DNA from 4 places in the Roseateles flavus genome. Region 3 is predicted to be linked to each of the others. Evidence: predicted binding sites of a transcription regulator. Region 3 holds the regulator's gene; each other region holds the start of a gene.
What was found. Region 3 encodes FNR, which switches genes on or off when oxygen is low (the NO sensors DNR and NnrR bind a similar motif). Its sites were predicted from a motif close to TTGATNNNNATCAA; they were not measured.
Positions count from the first base shown of each region.

Region 1 (4,769 bases), on a different contig from region 3:
TGGCGGGCGGAGGCCAGCAGCCAGGTCGCGAAGGCGAGGGCGGCGCTCAGCAGGGCGCCCCCGACGACGACGCCCGTCCAGGCCATGCTCACCGAGGACTGCTCGAAAACCGGCGTGCTGAGGCCCTGCACGCTGAGCCGGCGCTGGGCGACGGTGAGGGTGTGCCAGGTCCTGAAGGCGGCGCCCTGCTCGTCCAGCTCGGGCTCGGAGCGGTGGATCAGCTGTGCCGCGTCCGCCTGTTCGCCGTCGTAGAGGGACACGGCCAACTGGCCGTCGGTGACGTAGCCCAGCTGCTCGAACATCTCGTGCGCGACCAGGGGGGCGAAGAGCAGGCCCATGAGGGCCCGCCGCCGCTGCTCCGAGGTCTGCGGGTCGCTGCCTGGCCGGTAGAAGGGCACCAGCAGCAGAAAGCCCACGGACTGGGAGGCATCCTGGCGCAGGACCAGCCGCTCGCTGAGCACGGGCCGGCCGGTGTCGATGGCCTGCTCGACGGCCTGGCGGCGCGTGGCGTCCCCTGCCAGGTCCAGGCCCAGGGCTGGGCGGTTGGGGGCCAGCGGCTCGAGGTACTTGATCAGGTAATGGGGGCTGCCGGGCGGTCCGAGGTCCTGCACGGCGTAGTCGGTCTGGCCTTCGCGCCACCGGGCGTCGATGAAGGACGCCAACGCCTCATGCGGTACCCGCTCGATCAGCCCGAAGCCGCGAATGCCCGGGAACTCCTGCTCCAGCTGCCGCGATTCCACATAGGCCCGGAACTGGGGCAGGGTGACCTGCCCCGTGGCCGCGAACAGCCCGCGCGCGCCGTGCATGCCATAGACCGGCAGCTGCAGGCGCCGCGCCACCTCGCGCTCCACTCTTTCGCCCAGGCGATCGAAGCGCGCCTGGGCGCTGCGGGTCTCGCGCTGCTCAATCCAGATGCCCGAGCAGGCGGCGATGACCAGCCCCAGCAGCAACACCGTGGCCGCCAGGCCGTCCGGACGGCGCAGCAGCAGCCAGCGCGATGTGAATCGCGGCATGGGGGTCAGGTCTTGCTCAGCAGGGCCTGGACCTGCCGGTCGAGCTCGACCGGACTGAAGGGTTTGGAGAGGTAGGCATCAGCGCCGGCGTCCAGGGCGGCCAGCCGGTCCTTGGGGTCGGCATTGGCCGAGAGGATGAGCACGCGCAGCGTGGCCAGTTCGGCGTCGGCGCGGAACTGGCGGCAGAGGGCGAGGCCGTCGGTGTCCCCGGGGAGCACCACGTCAAGGATCACGAGGTCGGGATGCAGGGCGCGGGCCAGCTGCAGGGCACCGGCGGCATTGGCGGCCTCGTGCAGGGTGAAGCCGTTGTCCGTGAGACCCCAGCGGACCAGCCTGCGGGTCTCCGCCTGGTCGTCCACGATCAGGATACGCTTGGCGGGCATCGTTCCTCCTCGGAATCATCTCGCGGTGATGACGGCAGCATAGCCGCCGTCGCGCCTGGGACTGTCACGGCATCGCAACGCGGGCGGCGGGTCAGGGCGCCGGGCGCCCCGGGCCCTGCGAGCCGTCCGCGCGGGCGGCCAGGTAGGCATAGAGGTCAGCGATGTGAGCGGTCACCACCGGCTCGCCCTGCCAGGCGGGCATGGTCAGCGCGCCCTGGCGGCCTTGCAGCACGGCCTCGAGCTGGGCCTCGCGACCGGTGGCATCGGTGCCGGCGGGCAGGGCCCAGTCGTAGCGGCTCAGCACCAGGGCCATGAAGCGGCGGGCGCCCATGTCGCGCACCCGCAGGCTCAGGTCCGGCGCCTGGGCGCTGCCGCTGGCGTCGGCGCCATGGCAGCGGGCGCACTTGTCCTGGAAGACCCGCCAGCCGGTGTAGACGGTGCCGGGGGCCTTGTTCTGGCGCGCCAGGGCCTCGGCAGGCAGGCGGTTCTGTACGGTGACGCCGCAGCCGGCCAGGGCCAGCGCGATCGACAGGCCCAGGGCCGTCAAGGGGCGGCGGCGCGAGGCGGCAGTCCGGGGCAGCGGGGGCAGGGGGGTCAGGTCTTGCATGGGGCTCTCCCAAGGATGCCTGCAGGGCGGATGCGGTCCAGCATGCCACGTAGTGCCGGACGCAGCTTGAGCCATGTCAAGCGCTTGTCTGGCGTCACACGCCGGGGCGCCGGATTGCCCTAGAGTCGGGCGATCACCCGCCGCCAGCATCGCCATGACGCCCACCCCCGCCACGCCTGCCCGACAAGGCCTCAGCGAAGCCCAGGCCCGCGAGCGTCGGGCCCGTTTCGGCCCCAATGTGCTCGAGGACCGCGAGCAGCAGGGCCTGCTGCAGACCCTGCGCAGCGTGGCCACCGAGCCCATGTTCCTGCTCCTGCTGCTGGCTGCGGCCGTCTACCTGCTGCTGGGGGACCTGGGCGAGGGCCTGCTGCTGAGCTTCTTCGCCCTGCTGACGGTGGGCCTGGTGGTGCTGCAGGAGCGGCGCAGCGCCCATGCCCTGGACGCCCTGCGCTCCCTGGCCCAGCCGCAGGTCCGCCTGCTGCGGGAGGGGCGCTGGCAGCGGCGTGCCGCCAGCGAGCTGGTGCCGGGGGATCTGGTCGCCGTGGGCGAGGGCGATCGCGTGTCGGCCGACGGCCGGCTCCTCGAGGCAACCGGCGTCTCGGCTGACGAGTCCCTGCTGACCGGCGAGTCCGTGCCCGTGCGCAAGAGGCCCTGGCAGGCCACGGATGCGGGCGGTGCAGCCCCGTCCCCCGGGGGCGACGACAGCCCCTGGCTGCACGCCGGCACCCTGCTCGTGGCCGGCCACGGGCTGCTGGAGGTGGACGCCACGGGGCGACGGACGCAGCTCGGCCGCATCGGCGCCTCCCTGGCCGGCATCGACAGCAGCAGCACCCCTCTGCAGCTTCAGCTGCGCCGCGTGGTGCAGGTCTTCGGTGGCGCGGCGCTGGGCACCAGCCTGCTGCTCCTGCTGTGGCATGGCTGGCGGGAGGGCGACTGGCTGCAGGGCCTGCTGTCGGGCATCGCCATCGGCATGGCCCTGCTGCCGGAAGAGTTCCCGATGGCGCTGACCGTCTTCCTGGCCCTGGGGGCCTGGCGGCTGGCGCGCATCCAGGTGCTGGCGCGGCGTCCGGCGGTGATCGAGGCCCTGGGCTCGGCCACCCTGCTGTGCGTGGACAAGACGGGTACGCTGACCGAGAACCGCATGAGCCTGCGGCGCCTCTGCGTCCCTGGCCTGGACCTCAGCCTGCAGGGGCCGGCCGACGAGGCGGCCCTGCCCGAGGCGCTGCATCGTCTGCTGGAGTTCGGCATGCTGGCCTCGCGCCGCGGCGGCGCCGATCCCATGGACCAGGCCGTGCTGCGGCGCGGTGATGCCGGCCTGGCGGGGTCCGAGCACCTGCATCCCGACTGGACGCTGCTGCACGAGTACCCGCTGAGCCCGGCCCTGCTGGCTTTCTCCCAAGTCTGGACGGCACCCGACGGCCAGCGCTGGATCGCCGCCAAGGGCGCGCCCGAGGCGGTCGCTGATCTCTGCCACCTGGACGAGGCCCGCTGGGCCGAGCTGCGTCCGCAAGTGCAGGCCCTGGCCGAGGCCGGCCTGCGCGTGCTGGCGGTGGCCGCCGGGCCGGTCGGGCCCGGCGCGATGCCGCCGCAGGCCCACGACCATCGCTTCGAATGGCAGGGCCTGCTGGGCTTCGAGGACCCGCTGCGCGCCAGCGTGCCCGCGGCCGTCGCGCAGGCGCGGGCCGCCGGCGTGCAGGTGGCGATGATCACCGGCGACCACGCGGCGACCGCACTGGCTATCGCTGGCCAGGCCGGCATCGAGGTGCAGGCCGGCGCGCTGACGGGCGAGCAGATGGCCGCGCTGGATGACGCCGCGCTGGACCAGGCCCTGCGCCGGGTGCGGGTCTTCGCCCGCGTCATGCCGGAGCAGAAGCTGCGCCTGGTCCAGGCCTTCCAGCGCCTGGGCGAGACCGTGGCCATGACGGGCGACGGCGTCAACGATGCCCCGGCCCTGAAGGCGGCGCACGTGGGCATCGCCATGGGCCAGCGTGGCACCGACGTGGCCCGCGAGGCGGCCGGCCTGGTGCTGCTGGACGAGGACTTCGGCCGCATCGTGGGCGGCATCCGCATGGGGCGGCGCATCTTCGACAACCTGCGCCGGGTGATGGCCTACATCGTCGCCATCCACGTGCCGATCGCGGGCCTGGCCCTGCTGCCCGTGCTGCTGGGCCTGCCGCCCTTGCTGATGCCTGCGCATGTGGTGCTGACGGAAATGGTGATCGACCCCATCTGCTCCCTGGCCTTCGAGGGCGCACCCGAGCATCCGCGCCTGATGCAGCGGCCGCCGCGCCGGCGGGACGAGGGCCTGCTGGCGCCGCGCCTGCTGCTGATGGCGCTGATGCAGGGCGCCCTCCTGCTGCTCGCAACCCTGGGCCTCTATGCCTGGGCCCTGGAGGTCGGACGCTCGACCGAGCAGGCCCGCACCCTCGCCCTGCTGGCGCTGACCCTGGGCAATCTGGGCCTGGTGGGCCTGGACCTCAGCCTGGGCCTGGGCTGGCGCTCCCTGCTGGGGCCGGCCGCCCGCACCTTCTGGGCGGTGAGCGCGGCTGCCCTGCTGGTGCTGGGCGTGGCGCTGTGGCTGCCCGCCCTGCGCCAGCTGCTGCACCTGGCCTTGCTGCCCTGGGGGGATGCGCTGTGGCTGCTTGGCAGCACGGCGGCCACCCTGCTGGTGACAGGCACGCTCACGGCCCGCCTGCAGGGCAGGGATTGAGCGGGCTCAGAACGCCGGCCAGTCGGAGAGGTCGTCGATCTCGCGCCAGGCCCGCA
Region 1 is NZ_JBDPZC010000001.1:702,756-707,524, forward strand. It holds gene ABDJ40_RS03165 (PAS domain S-box protein) at 1-1,013, opposite strand, end outside; gene ABDJ40_RS03170 (response regulator) at 1,019-1,396, opposite strand; gene ABDJ40_RS03175 (c-type cytochrome) at 1,488-2,003, opposite strand; gene ABDJ40_RS03180 (cation-translocating P-type ATPase) at 2,158-4,713, shown strand; gene ABDJ40_RS03185 (lysozyme) at 4,720-4,769, opposite strand, start outside.
Region 1: the regulator FNR is predicted to act here: its motif matches at 2,070-2,083, upstream of ABDJ40_RS03180 (cation-translocating P-type ATPase).

Region 2 (4,769 bases), on a different contig from region 3:
GGGCCAGACCCTGGCCGCGGTGCGCCGGATGGACCATCAGCAGTCCCAGATGCCAGACCCCGGGCGCCGGGGCCTCGCTGCAGACCTGCAGGACGGCGACCAGGCGCTCGTGGCCCGGCTGCACCAGCCCCAGATGCCATTGCGCGGCCCAGGCGAAGTCGGGCGGCGGCGCGCTGCGCAGTTCCTGCAGCGCCTCGTCCGCGGCCAGGGGCAGGCCGCAGCGCTCGAAGTAGTCCGGGCAGGCCTCGAACAGCGATTGCAGGCGGGGCGCGTCGGCCTCGCCCAGGGGCTGGACGAGCAGGTCCGTGCCGGCAAGAAAGTCCTGGAGGCCCATGGGCCCTCCTCGTGAAGCGCGAAAGCCTGGAGCCTAACGCAGGAGGTCGTGCTGACCCGACAGCCATTGCGGCGTCTGGCGGCGCAAGGCTCGCAAGGTGTCGCCGACCTGCTGTCGCTGGCGCGCCTGGTCCTCTTCCAGCTCCCGCAGGCGCAGGGTGAACTGCGCGGCGCGCGGCGCGTCGCCACAGGCCTCGTACAGGCGCAGGGCATTGCGCAGCAGCGGGGCGCGCATGAAGGGATAGGCCTGCAGCGCCGCCGGCAGCAGCAGGGGCTCGAGCAGGGCCCGCGCGCGGTCCAGCTCGCCGGACAGCAAAGCGCATTCGCCCTGGGCATGCTGCAGGGACGCCCAGGCGTGGGGCAGCTCCTGCTCGCTGATCAGGGCCTGCCCCTGCTCGAACATGGCCTGCGCCTCGGCCAGGCGCCCGCCATGCATCATGCCGATGCCGATGTTCAGCAGCAGCGAGGCGCGCTGGCGCAGGTGCATCTCCGGCGCCTCCATCAGCGAGCGCGCCTGGAAGGCCAGGCGCAGCTGGCGCTGGCCCATGGCGTCGGCCTGCAGATCCTCGCCGCGGCGGCGGAGTTCGTCGATGGCCAGGGCGCCGGCCAGCAGGGCATTGGTGTAGGCCCGCGTCATGGCATGGGGTTCCTGGCTCTCACGCGCGCGGGACAGCGCCTGCATGTGCAGCATCTCGGCCTCGTCGTACTGACCCAGCTGGGCGTAGACATGGGCCAGGGCACCCAGGGCCCGTGGCAGCACCGGGTGGAGCTGGGGCGGCCGGGTGGCCAGCTCGACGGCCTCGCGGGCCACCGCCAGGGCCTCGTCCATCAGGCCGGCACCGCTGAGGCACAGGCTGGCGATGTCCAGCATCTCCACGCGCTCGAGCCGCGCCTCGGCCTGCAGCTCGCTGAGAGCCAGGCTTGCGCCGGCATAGGCCCGGCGCAGGTCATAGAGCGCCCAGCCGGCGCGGGCCTGCATCTGGCCGATCTCGCAGCGCAGCGCCGGCGTGAGGGCCTCCAGCTGGCAGCTGGCGCAGGCGGCGTCCAGCAGGGCCAGGGTGTCGCGCATGCGCTGCTCCCCGAGGGCCTGGCGGGCGCGCTCCAGGCACTGCTCGCAGGCGCTGGGTTGGGCTTTCAGCAAAGACTTCATGCAAACCATCCCGGCCGGCGCAACACAAGCAGGCGCCAGCCTCCCGCGCAGCCTAAGGCCACCGGGCATCAGACCCTCGGGCGAGGGCCGCCCAAAGCCAGGATCGATGTGCAGAACTTGGGGCTTGGCCCGCTTTTCAGTCCTGCCGGCTCGCGTGCAGGGGCTGATGCAGGCTGGCCGGAAGTGCCGGCCGGTCCGCCTCGGCGGCTGCGAGGGGCTGCACCTCAGAGAGGCTGGCCAGGCAGCGCTGGCTCAGTTGCTGGTAGGTGCGTGTGCCGTCCAGCTTCCAGCGGATCTCGTCCTCGCTGAGCAGGCGCAGCACCTTGGCGGGCAAGCCGGCGATCAGCGACTTCTCCGGCAGGTCCTGCCCCGCCTTCACGAAGGCGCAGGCCGCCAGGATGCTGTAGGCGCCCAGCACGGCGCCGTCCATCACCACCGCCTTCATGCCGACCAGCGCGTCATGCCGGATCACGCAGCCGTGCAGCACGGCCCCGTGGCCGACATGGCCGTTGCGCTCGACCACCGTCTCGGAGCCCGGAAAACCGTGGACCACGCAGCAGTCCTGCACATTGGCGCCCTCGTGCAGGACGATGCGGCCGAAGTCCCCGCGCAGGCTGGCATTGGGGCCGACATAGCAGCCCGGCCCGATGTGGACGTCACCGATCAGCACCGCCGTCGGGTGCACATGGGCGCTGGGATGGACCACGGGGATCACCCCGTCGATGGCGTAACAAGGCATGAGGACTCCTTTGGCAGGCCGCGGCGCGTGCGGGGCCGGGCAAACCTAGGGTTTACGCCAATCCACCAGCGCTTGTGCCAGATCAAGCAGCACCTTACGATCTACCGACCGGTCGGTCAAGAGTTCAAAAACTTTGACCTGACGCATAGCCACACGAGGCCCGCTCATGCCCCTGACGCCTTCCCAGCCCTCCTCGGCCGACGCCGCCCTGCTGATCAGCCAGGAAGGTGCCGTGCGCACCCTCAGCTTCAACCGCCCCGCGGCGCTGAATGCCTTCACCGCCCAGTTGCTGGCCCAGACCCGCGCCGCGCTGGACGAGGCCGCCGAGGACGCCAGCGTGCGCGCCGTGGTGATCACCGGCACGGGCCGCGCCTTCTGTGCGGGCCAGGATCTGTCAGACCCGCTGATCAAGCCCGAATTCGGCGCCGACGCCCGCCCCAAGGACATCGGCCACCTGCTGGACAACTACTACATCCCCCTGGCCCTGCGCGTGCGCTCCATGCCCGTGCCGGTGATTGCCGCCGTCAACGGTGTGGCCGCCGGTGCCGGCGCCAACCTGGCCCTGGGTTGCGACCTGGTGATTGCGGCCGAGTCCGCCAGCTTCATCCAGGCTTTCTCCAAGATCGGCCTGGTGCCCGACTGCGGTGGCACCTGGCTGCTGACCCGCCTGGTGGGCCGCGCCAAGGCCATGGAGCTGGCCCTGCTGGGCGACAAGCTGCCCGCGCCGGAAGCCGCCCGCCTGGGCCTGATCGCCCGCGTCGTGCCCAATGAGGACCTGGCCGCCACCGCCCAGGCCCTGGCCACCCGCCTGGCCGGCATGCCCACCCGCGCCCTGGTCGAAACCCGCCAGGCCTTCGACGAAGCCCTGAGCCTCAACTTCGAGGACGCCCTCAAGCTGGAAGCCGTGATGCAGAGCCAGCTGGGCTTCGCGCACGACTACCTGGAGGGCGCCGCCGCCTTCCTGGAGAAACGCACGCCGGTCTTCAAGGACCGCTGAGCCCGCTGCCCCGCCCTGCCCTGCGCCGTTCCTGTTGTTCAAGGAGTCTCCTGCATGTCCACGCCCCTGAGCCCGCAAGCCGTCGCCGAAGCCGTGCGCGACGCCATGTTCCGAGAGGACCATGCCTCCAAGGGCCTCGGCATGGACATCCTGGCCGTCGGGCCGGGCAGCGCGACGATCCGCATGACGGTGCGCCAGGACATGCTCAACGGCTTCGCCATCTGCCATGGCGGCCTCATCACCACCCTGGCCGATTCGGCCTTTGCCTTCGCCTGCAACGCGTACAACGAGTTGACGGTGGCCTCGGGCATCACGATCGACATCGTGGCGCCCGCACGGCAGGGCGACGTGCTGACCGCCGTCGCCCACGAGGTTTCGCTCGCCGGCCGGACCGGCGTCTATGACGTGAATGTGCGCAACCAGCGGGATGAGCTGGTGGCCGTGTTCCGCGGCAAGTCCTATCGCATCAAGGGCAAGCCCGTGGTCCCCGGCCTGACCGCTGGTGCAGCGCAGGAGTGAACCCATGACCGTGAAGCACCCCGCCCCCGGCGACCTGGAAGCCATCGAGACCGCCAGCCGCGACGAGCTGCAGGCCCTGCAACTGCAGCGCCTGCAGTGGACGCTGCAGCACGCCTACGACCATGTGCCCCACTACAAGGCCGCGTTCGGCGAGAAGGGCGTGCATCCTTCCGACCTGAAGACGCTTGCCGACCTCGCCAAGTTCCCCTTCATGACCAAGAAGGACCTGCGCGAGCACTACCCCTTCGGGCTGTTCGCCGTGCCGCGCGAGCAGATCGTGCGCCTGCATGCGTCCTCCGGCACCACCGGCAAGCCCACCGTGGTGGGCTACACGCAGGCGGACATCGACACCTGGGCCGGCCTCGTGGCCCGCTCCCTGCGTGCCGCCGGCGTGCGCCGCGGGGACATCGTGCACATCGCCTACGGCTACGGCCTGTTCACCGGCGGCCTGGGCGCGCACTACGGCGCCGAGAAGCTGGGCTGCACCGTCATCCCCATGTCCGGCGGGCAGACCGAGAAGCAGGTCCAGCTGATCCAGGACTTCCGGCCGGACGCCATCATGGTCACGCCCAGCTACATGCAGGTGATCATCGAGGAGTTCGTGCGCCAGGGTCTGGACCCGCGCGAGAGCTCGCTGAAGGTGGGCATCTTCGGCGCCGAGCCCTGGACCGAGGCCATGCGCCGCGAGATCGAGACCAAGGCCGGCATCGACGCCGTGGACATCTACGGCCTCTCCGAAGTGATGGGGCCAGGTGTTGCCAGCGAGTGCATCGAGTCCAAGGACGGCCCGGTGATCTGGGAAGACCACTTCTACCCCGAGATCATCGACCCCGAGACCGGCGAGGTGCTGCCCGACGGCGCCGAGGGCGAGCTCGTGTTCACCTCGCTCAGCAAGCAGGCCCTGCCGGTGATCCGCTACCGCACGCGCGATCTCACCCGGCTGCTGCCGCCCACCTCGCGCAGCATGCGCCGCATGGGCAAGATCGTCGGCCGCTCGGATGACATGCTGATCATCCGCGGCGTCAACATGT
Region 2 is NZ_JBDPZC010000001.1:48,510-53,278, reverse strand. It holds gene ABDJ40_RS00270 (GNAT family N-acetyltransferase) at 1-334, opposite strand, end outside; gene ABDJ40_RS00265 (tetratricopeptide repeat protein) at 368-1,483, opposite strand; gene ABDJ40_RS00260 (phenylacetic acid degradation protein PaaY) at 1,620-2,222, opposite strand; gene ABDJ40_RS00255 (enoyl-CoA hydratase-related protein) at 2,389-3,219, shown strand; gene paaI (hydroxyphenylacetyl-CoA thioesterase PaaI) at 3,274-3,738, shown strand; gene paaK (phenylacetate--CoA ligase PaaK) at 3,743-4,769, shown strand, end outside.
Region 2: the regulator FNR is predicted to act here: its motif matches at 2,295-2,308, upstream of ABDJ40_RS00260 (phenylacetic acid degradation protein PaaY).

Region 3 (4,769 bases):
CGCCGGTCGACTGTGGTGTGGCTATGCCTGCCCGCAGACGGTCTACACCGAGATCTTCATGTGGATCGAGCGCAAGTTCGAAGGTGACCGCGCCGCCCGCATGAAGCTGGACGCCGCGCCCTGGTCCCTGAACAAGCTCGGCCGCAAGGGCGGCAAGCAACTGGCCTGGATTGCGCTCGCGGTCTGGACCGGCTTCACCTTCGTTGGCTACTTCACGCCCGTCAAGGTCCTCGGGGCCGAGGTGGCGGCCCTGGGACTCGGGCCGTGGGAGCTGTTCTGGGTGCTCTTCTATGGCTTTGCCACCTACCTGTTCGCCGGTCACATGCGCGAGCAGGTCTGCAAGTACATGTGTCCGTACGCGCGATTCCAGAGCGCGATGTTCGACAAGGACACGCTGATCATCAGCTACGACGCCGAGCGCGGCGAGCCGCGTGGCTCGCGCGGGCGCAAGATCGACATCAAGGCCGCGGGTCTCGGGTCCTGCATCGACTGCAATCTGTGCGTGCACGTCTGCCCCACAGGCATCGACATCCGCAACGGCCTGCAGTACGAGTGCATCGGCTGCGCGGCCTGCATCGACGTCTGCAACGGCGTGATGGACAAGATGGGCTACCCGCGCGGCCTCGTCCGCTACGACACGCAGAACGGCCTCAGCGAGCACCTCAGCCGCGCGCAGCTGATCCGCCGCATGTTCCGCCCCCGCGTGCTGATCTATTCGAGCATTCTGGTGCTGATCTGCGTGGCCCTGTTCTGGCACATGCTGACCCGCACGCCCTTCAAGGTCGATGTGGTGCGGGACCGCGCCTCGCTGGCCCGCCTGGTGGACGATGGCTACATCGAGAACGTCTACCGCCTGCAGGTCATGAATGCGACCGAGGAGACGCAGGCCTACACCGTCACCGCCGAAGGCCTGCAGGGCCTGGCCCTGGTGCAGCCCCTGCACATGAGCGTGGGGCCGGCCGAGGCGCGCTGGGTGTCCGTCGCGCTGCGCCTGCCACCGCAGACGGCACAATCGGCGGGCGGTGGCGCCCATGAGATCCATTTCCGCATCGTTCGCGATGCCAGGGCCAGCGAGGTGCCAAGCCAGCTGGTCGAGAAATCCACCTTTGTGGTTCCCCGCTAGGAGCGAAACATGGCTGACATTCAATCTCCTTCGACCGCACCGCGCGCCTGGTGGCGTGAGCGCATGATGTGGCTGGTGGTGGGCGGGCCCGCCACCGTGGTGCTGGCCAGCTTCGTGACCCTGGGCGTGGCCCTCAAGCATCCCGATCCGGTGATCGAGACCCAGCAGCGTCTCTCCGCCGACAGCGCCGCGGACGGCCCCCAGTCCGCCGCACTGGCGCCCGCCATCGCGGCCCGCAACCATGCCGCCACCGGCGGCCCTGCGAGCGGCAAGTAAGTCCTCGCAGTCCATCGTGGAGGAGACCGGGATGGGACTGATTGGTGAAAAGCCGGGCCCGGCGCGATGGGCCATGCACATCCTCTGGCCGGCCTTTGTGATGGCCGGCGTGACCGAGGCACTGGTGTTCGCGCTGGTCGATCCCATGGACCTCAGCTGGTTCGGTCTGTCGCCGGTGCAACTGAGCCGCGAAGCCATCTACACCTTGAGCTTCCTGGCCTTCTGGCTGCTGATCAGCCTGGCCTCGGCCGTGACCATGCTGCTGGCGACCCTGCCCGCCGAGTCGGCACCTGGCCAGCCGCGGCGCTGGCCGCACTGAGGGTCAGGTCTTGCCTTTGCGCAGGCGCTGACCGTCCGCCGTCCGGCGCCTCTGGCCGCACTGCAAGCAAAAAGCCCGCTACGCAGCGGGCTTTGCCATCATCGAGCAGGCACGGGGCCGCTCAGGTGAAGTGCGCTCAGGTGCAGTGCGCGGTGTTCACCAGCTTCTGCAGGCCGTCCTGGTTCAGGATGCGGATCTGGCGTTGCTTGACCTCCAGCAGACCTTCGTCCTGGAACTTCGAGAAGGTGCGGCTCACCGTTTCCAGCTTGAGACCCAGATAGCTGCCGATCTCTTCGCGCGTCATGCGCAGCACCAGGGCCGAGGCGGAGAAGCCGCGGGCCTGCAGGCGCTGGGTGAGGTTCAGCAGGAAGGCGGCCAGGCGTTCCTCGGCGCGCATGGAGCCCAGCAGCAGCATCACGCCGTGATCGCGCACGATCTCGCGGCTCATGATCTTGTGGAACTGGTGCTGCAGGTCGGTGAACTCGCGGGAGAGTTCCTCGAGCTGGCTGTAGGGAATCACGCAGACCTGGCTGTCTTCCAGGGCGACGGCGTCGCAGGAATGGCGATCATTGCTGATGCCGTCCAGGCCCAGCAGCTCACCGGCCATCTGGAAACCGGTGACCTGGTCACGGCCGTCCTCCGAAGACACGCAGGTCTTGAAGAAGCCCGTGCGGACCGCGTACAGCGACTGGAAGGCATCGCCGGTGCGGAACAGGGTGTCCCCGCGGGAGACGTTGCGGCGCGTGGCCACGAGGCTGTCCAGCTGGTTCAGGTCCGACTCTGACAACCCGACGGGCAGGCACAGCTCGCGCAGATTGCAGCTGGAGCAGGCGACCTTGAAGGGCTCGATCTTGATCGGGGTCTGGGTATTCATAGGGCTCATTATGGGCTGGGACTGCCGGGGCGGCGAGGAGATGTCAATGGCCGTTTCTGCTGCAGGGCAAAGGACGGCCCTGACGCTCCTCAAGGCTGTAGCCATTGTTTACCCGCGCCAGTTGATCAAACTTGACACAGGTCAATCAGTGCTTGTGCAGGCTTGGCACAGTGGCGGCATGGAAACCATCAATACTGCCGCCCTGCCGGGCATCACCGAGGATGTGTTGCGCCGCTTCGATGTGTCCGGTCCGCGCTACACGTCCTACCCGACGGCCGACCGATTCGTCGAGGCCTTCACTGTCGAGCAGTACAAGCAGGCCCTGAACCAGCGGGCCGACGGCGGTGTGGTGGGCGGAGGCGCGCCCCTTTCCCTGTATATCCACATCCCCTTCTGCGAGTCGGTCTGCTACTACTGCGCCTGCAACAAGGTCATCACCAAGCACCATGAGCGCGCGGCGGAGTACCTGGCAGTGCTGGTCCAGGAAATGGACCTGACGGTGGCCGAGCTGCGCCGGCCGCAGTCCATTTCCCAGCTGCATTTCGGCGGCGGCTCCCCGACCTTCCTCAACGACGACGAGCTGACCGGGCTGATGGACGCCATCAAGCAGCGCTTCAAGCTTGCGCCGGGCGCCGAGGTGTCCATCGAGGTCGATCCGCGCACCGTCACCGAAGCCCGCCTGAAGCACCTGCGCCAGCTGGGCTTCAACCGCCTGAGCTTCGGCGTCCAGGACTTCGACCCGGAAGTGCAGAAGGCCGTTCATCGCGTGCAGAGCTACGAGATGGTCGAGAGCCTGATGCAGCAGGCCCGCGCCCTGGGCTTCGAGTCCACCAACGTGGACCTGATCTATGGGCTGCCGCAGCAGACGCCGGAGAGCTTCCAGCGCACCATCCAGCAGGTCGCGACGCTGCGTCCGGACCGCATCGCGCTGTACGGCTACGCTCACCTGCCCACGCGCTTCAAGCCGCAGCGCCGCATCGACGCCAGCCAGCTGCCGGTGGCCGCGTCCAAGCTGACCATGTTGTCTACCGCCCTGAGCGGTTTCGTGGGCCATGGCTATGCCTACATCGGCATGGACCACTTCGCGCTGCCCAATGATTCGCTGGCCGTGGCCAAGCGCCAGGGCCGCCTGCACCGCAATTTCCAGGGCTACAGCACGCAGCCGGACTGCGACCTGATCGGCCTGGGCGTCTCGGCCATCGGCCGCGTGGGCGCCACTTACAGCCAGAATGCCAAGACCCTGCCCGAGTACTACGACGCCATCCGCCAGGGCCAGCTGCCCATCCAGCGCGGTCTGGCCCTGAGCCGCGACGATCTGGTCCGCCGGGCCATGATCATGGCGCTGATGTGCCAGGGGCGGGTGGAGTTCGAGTCCATCGAGCTGGCCCACCTGATCAAGGTGCGCGAGTACTTCCGTGCCGAGCTGGAGCAGCTGCTGTCCATGCAGGAGACCGGCCTGGTCGTGGTGGAGCCCGAGGCCATCCAGGTGACACCGCTGGGCTGGTACTTCGTGCGTGCAGTGGCCATGGTCTTCGACCGCTACCTGCAGGCCGACCGCACCCGCGCGCAGTTCTCGCGCATCATCTGAGGCTACAGTCCTCCCCATGGAAGCAGCCCTCGTCGGTTCAGCCCTGCTGATGGGCTTGGCCGGCACCCCGCACTGTGCCGTGATGTGCGGCGCGCCCTGTGCCGCACTGAGCCAGGGATCGCCGCGCACGGCCGCGCATCTCGGCTTCCAGCTGGGTCGCCTGCTCAGCTATGGTGCGGCCGGTGCGGTGGCGGCGTCCAGTGTGTCGCTGATGGCGCGCTGGGGGCAGACGGTGGCCCTGCTGCGGCCCCTTTGGCTGCTGCTGCACCTGGGCGCCCTGGCGCTCGGGATCTACCTGCTGTGGAAGGCTCGGCAACCGGCCTGGCTGTCGGCCCTGGGCCGCGAAGGCAGCCGCGACGCTGCCATCCCGCTTGCGGCGCTGGCGGCAGGAGGTCCTTCTTTGAGCGCGCCGCAGCGTCCGCGCTGGCGTGCCGTGCTGGCGGGACTGGGCTGGGTGGCCTGGCCCTGCGGCCTGCTGCAATCGGCCCTGCTGCTGGCCGCCCTGGCCAATGGCGCGCTCGGCGGTGCCGCAGTGATGGGCGCCTTCGCCGTCAGCTCAGGCTTGGGCCTGGCCCTGGGGCCGGCCATC
Region 3 is NZ_JBDPZC010000009.1:5,221-9,989, reverse strand. It holds gene ccoG (cytochrome c oxidase accessory protein CcoG) at 1-1,123, shown strand, start outside; gene ABDJ40_RS17920 (hypothetical protein) at 1,133-1,399, shown strand; gene ABDJ40_RS17915 (hypothetical protein) at 1,431-1,718, shown strand; gene fnr (fumarate/nitrate reduction transcriptional regulator Fnr) at 1,855-2,592, opposite strand; gene hemN (oxygen-independent coproporphyrinogen III oxidase) at 2,771-4,180, shown strand; gene ABDJ40_RS17900 (urease accessory protein UreH domain-containing protein) at 4,197-4,769, shown strand, end outside.

Region 4 (4,769 bases), on a different contig from region 3:
ACCTCGGCGAGCTGCAGCTCAGCCTGGGCAAGGCCAAGGAAGCTGCCGCCAGCTTCCGCATGGCCAGCCAGGCCGATCCCCTGCATCCCGCCGCTGCCTTCGGCCTGGGACGCGCCCTGGTGGCCCAACGGGACCTGGCCGGCGCGCTGAAGGCCTTCGAGCAGTGCAGCGGCCTCGCGCCCCGCAACCCCCTGCCCCTGCTGGCCGCCGCCGAAATCCATGCCGCCCAGCGCAGCTGGGACAAGGCCATCGAGCTGGCCCGCCAGGCAGAGTCCCTGGACCCCGCCCTGGCTCGCAGCAAGCTGCTCCTGCTGGACCTGCAGGCTGGCGCCGGGCGCTGGCCGGCCGCCCAGCAGGACTACGAGCGATTCGCCGCGCAGGGCAAGGGCGAGGACACCGCCGCGCTTCACCTCAAGTGGGGCAACCTGTTGGAAGGCCAGGGCAAGACCGCGGAAGCCATGGCGGCCTATCGCAAGGCCAGCGAGGCCGATCCGAAGCTGGCAGGCGCCTGGAACAACATGGCCTGGCTGGCCGCCCAGCAGCAGAAGGACCTCGGTCCGGCGCAGGAATGGGCTCGCAAGGCCGTGGAACTGGAACCGCGCAACTTCGGCTTCCTGGACACCCTGGCCGCCGTGCAGCTGGCCAGCGGCGACGCCGAGGCGGCGCTGCGCTCGATCCAGCAGGCCCAGAAGCTGGCACCGCAGCTGCCCTACCTGAAGTACCGCCAGGGCCTGGCCCTGGAGAAGCTGGGCCAGACGGCCCAGGCAGCGCAGGCCTACCAGGAGTCGCTCAAGTCGGGCGCGAAGTTCGACGGCGCCGAGGATGCGCGCAAGCGCCTGGCCGCGATGGGCAAGCCGGTCGGCAAGACCTGACCCCCTCGCCCGGTCAAGCCGGGCGGCGGGCAGGGGACCTCAGTGCAGCAGCAGGTCGGCGTCTGAGCTGAGGTCGCCGGCCGCCTCGAGCCGGGCGCGCAGATAGTCCAGGTCCAGATGGACATGGCCCACCAGCTCAGGCACGGCCGCGTTGAGGGCTTTGACCGGGTCCTCGTGCGCCTGCTGTGCATCAGCCAGCACCTCCGCCATGTGCAGGACAGCGGCCATCAGCGAGAAAGGCCGGATCTCCATCGGGGCGTTGGCATCCTTGAAGGCCTCGACCATGGCCGGCGGGAAATGCCAGTGCTGGGCCAGGGAGGCCGTCACGTCGGCATGGGTGCAGGCGAAGCGGTGCATTTCCAGCGAGAAGCGGCTGCCGGGTTCGGCGGCATGCTTCTCCACGTCAGCCACCTGGCCGGGATCCGACAGGGCCATCATCAACTGCCCGGTCCGCATCATGAGGCCCGCGAGATAGGTGGTGTCGGCATCCAGCTGCAGCATGCGGCCGAGGATGCGCGCATAGCCGGCGGTAGCCAGGCTGTGGCGCCAGAACAGGGTCCGGTCCAGGCCCGGCACCGAAGGGAAGGCACCGCACATGCAGGCGGCGAGCGACAGGTTGCGCAGGCTGTCCATGCCCAGCGCGGCCGCGGCGTCCTGCAGGGTGGCGATGGTGTGCGAGGGGCTGTAGCGCGCCGAGTTGGCCAGGCGCAGCACCTTGGCAGCCAGCGAGGCGTCCTTGGCCACCAGGTCGGCGATGGCACCGAGGCTGATGCGGTCGTCGTCGAAGCTGCGCAGCAGCCTGCTGGCGACCTCGGGCATGGTGGGCAGGGCGTTGTGGTTCGAGAAGAACTTTTCTGCGGCTGCAAGCACGGGGCGCTCCTTCCAGGACAGATGAGGTCTGGGTCAGACTGTCGATCCAGTCTAGATGAGCAGGTGCCGCGCAGGTATCGCCGGCGCACCACGCTTTTCCGCGCAGACGCTGTGAAATGTCACGCTTGAGGTGCGCTTGAATATGGCCCAGGCCGCGGAACCACCGGCCTGCGGCGGGCGCGGGAGGCATGCTGCGGCGCAGCAGCCTCAATCGGCGCGGCGAGGTTCAGTCGCCCGCGAGCGCGCGCAGCGCCGGCAGGTCCAGCACGCGCACCTGGTAGCCCTGCACCTCGATCAGGCCCTTGCGGTTGAGCTGGCGCATCATGCGCGACAGCGTCTCCGGCGTGATGGCCAGTTGGGCGGCGATGTCCCGCTTGCGTTCCTTCAGCGCCACGCGACCCTCGCGTTCGTCAACGGCTTCGCAGGACTGCAGCAGCCAGGCCGCGAGGCGCCGTTCGGCGTCCTTGTGCATCAGGTCATGGGTGACGCTGGTGAGGCTGTGCACGGTGCCCGCCAGGGCCACCAGCAGCCGTTCCTGCAGCGCCGGCTGGCGCATCAGCAGGCTGCGCAGGGGCTGCAGCGGCAGGCCGACGACGCGAGCATCGTTCACCGCCCGGGCGTCCTGCGCGTGCTCGGCACCCAGCCAGGCGCTGGCCAGGTCCAGCCACTGCGGGCCGCGCACGGTGCGCTCGAGGTGAAAGGGCTCGTCGGCACGGGCCAGGCCCAGGCCCACCGAACCGTCGAGCACGGCATAGAGCTGCGTGGCCGGCTGCTGCCGGGTGAACACGAAGCTGCCGGCCGGCACCCATTGCTGGGTCGCCATGCCCTGCAGGGCCTGCAGCTCGGAGGTGCTCAGTGCCGGCGAGCCCAGCAGGGGCGTCCAGTCGGAGGGCAGGCACAGCACGGCGCCGGCGTCAAAGCCGGCCGGACGCACGGTGGCGTGGGCGGATTGCAGGCTGCGGCTGTCGAGGGTGTCCACGTGTTGGTCAGGGTGCCAGGATGATGGGCAGACTGTCCCGCATGGCCCGGCCGGCGTCCTTGCGCTGAATCAAAGGGACATGGCTGCAAGGGGCAGCCCGGCGCGGCCACAATGGGACGCATGGCCCAGATCAAATTCCAGGCTCCGCAGAGCCAGACGCCGGAGCAGCGCTTCGGCAGCAGCTATGAGCAGCCCTTCGAGCTGCTGCAGGCCTGCCATGAACGGGTGGAGCGCAGCCTGCAGCTGCTGATGCGCCTGTGCCAGCATCTGAAGGTCCAGGGCGTGGATGCCAGCGCCCGTGACGCCGCCCGGGACATCCGGCGCTACTTCGACCTCGCTGCCCCCCTGCATCACCAGGACGAGGAACTGCATGTCTTCCCCGTGCTGGAGCAGCTGGACGACGAAGCCCTGCAGGAAGTCTGCACCCGGCTGCGGGACGACCACCAGCGCATCCACGCGCAATGGCAGGTGCTGCGCACCCTGCTGGCCCAGCTCGACGGCCTGCCGGACGGCCCTCTGCCCACCCTGCAGCAGGAGGTGCTCTGGCGGGCCAGCGACGCCTTCGTCGACATCCACAAGGAGCATGTGCGCCTGGAAAACCAGCTGGTCTTCCCCAGCGCGCAGCACGGCCTCAGCACGGCGCAGCAGCAGGCCATGGGCGAGGAGATGGCGGCACGGCGCGGCCTGGAGCTGCGTCAGCCCCGCTGAGGCCTCTCTTGCGCCGGATCAAGGCAACAGCAGCGCGCGGAAGTCGTTGACGTTGGTGAAGGTCGGCCCCGGGCTGAAGAGGTCTCCCAGGGCCTCGAAGAAGTCGTAGGCCCGGTGCCGGGCGAGCAGGTCGGCCGCGGACAGGCCCAGCGCCTGCGCGCGGGCGAGGCTGTCCGGCCCGATGAAGGCCCCGGCATTGGCCTCGGAACCGTCGATGCCGTCGGTGTCGGCCGCCAGCACATGAACGCCCGGCTCGCCCTGCAGGCCCAGGGCGCAACCCAGCAGAAACTCGGTGGCGCGGCCACCGCGGCCCTGCAGACCGGCGGCCATGCTCACCGTGGTCTCGCCGCCGGAGAGGATCACGCAGGGCCGGCTGAAAGGCTCGCCATGCCGGGCCGCCGACTGCGCCAGGGCTGCGTGCATGCGGCCGATCTCGCGCGACTCCCCTTCGATCTGGTCCGACAGCACATGGGCCGCCAGCCCCAGGCTGCGGGCCAGCGCGGCGGCGGCCTGCAGGCTCAGGCGCGGCGTGGCCAGCATCTGCACGCGGTGGCCGGTGAAGCAGGCATCGCCCGGCTTGGGCGTCTCGAAGGCGCCGCTGCGCAGGCCCGCCCAGGCGGCCTCGGGCAGCTCGAGCGCGTAGCGCTGGCACAGCGCGAGGGCGTCCTCGCAGCGGGTGGCATCCGGCACCGTCGGGCCGGATGCGATCACGGCGGGATCGTCACCCGGCACGTCCGAGATCAGCAGAGTCGCGACGCGCGCCGGCGCGCAGGCCGCCGCCAGATGCCCGCCCTTGATGGCCGAGAGGTGCTTGCGCACGCAATTCATTTCCTGGATGGAGGCGCCCGAGGCCAGCAGCTGGCGGTTGAGCGATTGCTTGTCCGCCAGGCTCAGGCCCGGCTGGGGCAGGCTCAGCAGCGCGGAGCCGCCGCCGGAGATCAGGCAGATCACCCGGTCCTCGGGCCGCAGGCCCTGCACGAGGGTCAGGATCCGGGCCGCAGCCTGCGCCCCTGCGGCATCGGGCACCGGATGCGAGGCCTCGACGATCTCGATGCGACGGCAGGCCGCCCAGGGTGGGGTGTGAAGGCGGCGGGTGATGACCAGGCCTTCCAGCGGCGCCGCGGCCGGCCAGTGGGCCTCCAGGGCCGCCGCCATCGCGGCCGAGGCCTTGCCGGCACCGATCACCAGGCAGCGGCCGGGCAGCGCCTGCGGCTCGGCGCCCAGCAGATCGGTCCAGTCGATGCGGCCGGGCTGGAAGAGCTCCAGCGGCGCAGCCTGGTCGACCGCGGCCTGGTAGAGCCGGGTCAGCAGTTCACGGGGGGTCAGGTCCATCGGGCCAG
Region 4 is NZ_JBDPZC010000010.1:49,518-54,286, reverse strand. It holds gene ABDJ40_RS19155 (tetratricopeptide repeat protein) at 1-872, shown strand, start outside; gene ABDJ40_RS19150 (HDOD domain-containing protein) at 912-1,742, opposite strand; gene ABDJ40_RS19145 (Crp/Fnr family transcriptional regulator) at 1,969-2,721, opposite strand; gene ABDJ40_RS19140 (hemerythrin domain-containing protein) at 2,842-3,429, shown strand; gene ABDJ40_RS19135 (glycerate kinase type-2 family protein) at 3,448-4,761, opposite strand.
Region 4: the regulator FNR is predicted to act here: its motif matches at 2,781-2,794, upstream of ABDJ40_RS19140 (hemerythrin domain-containing protein).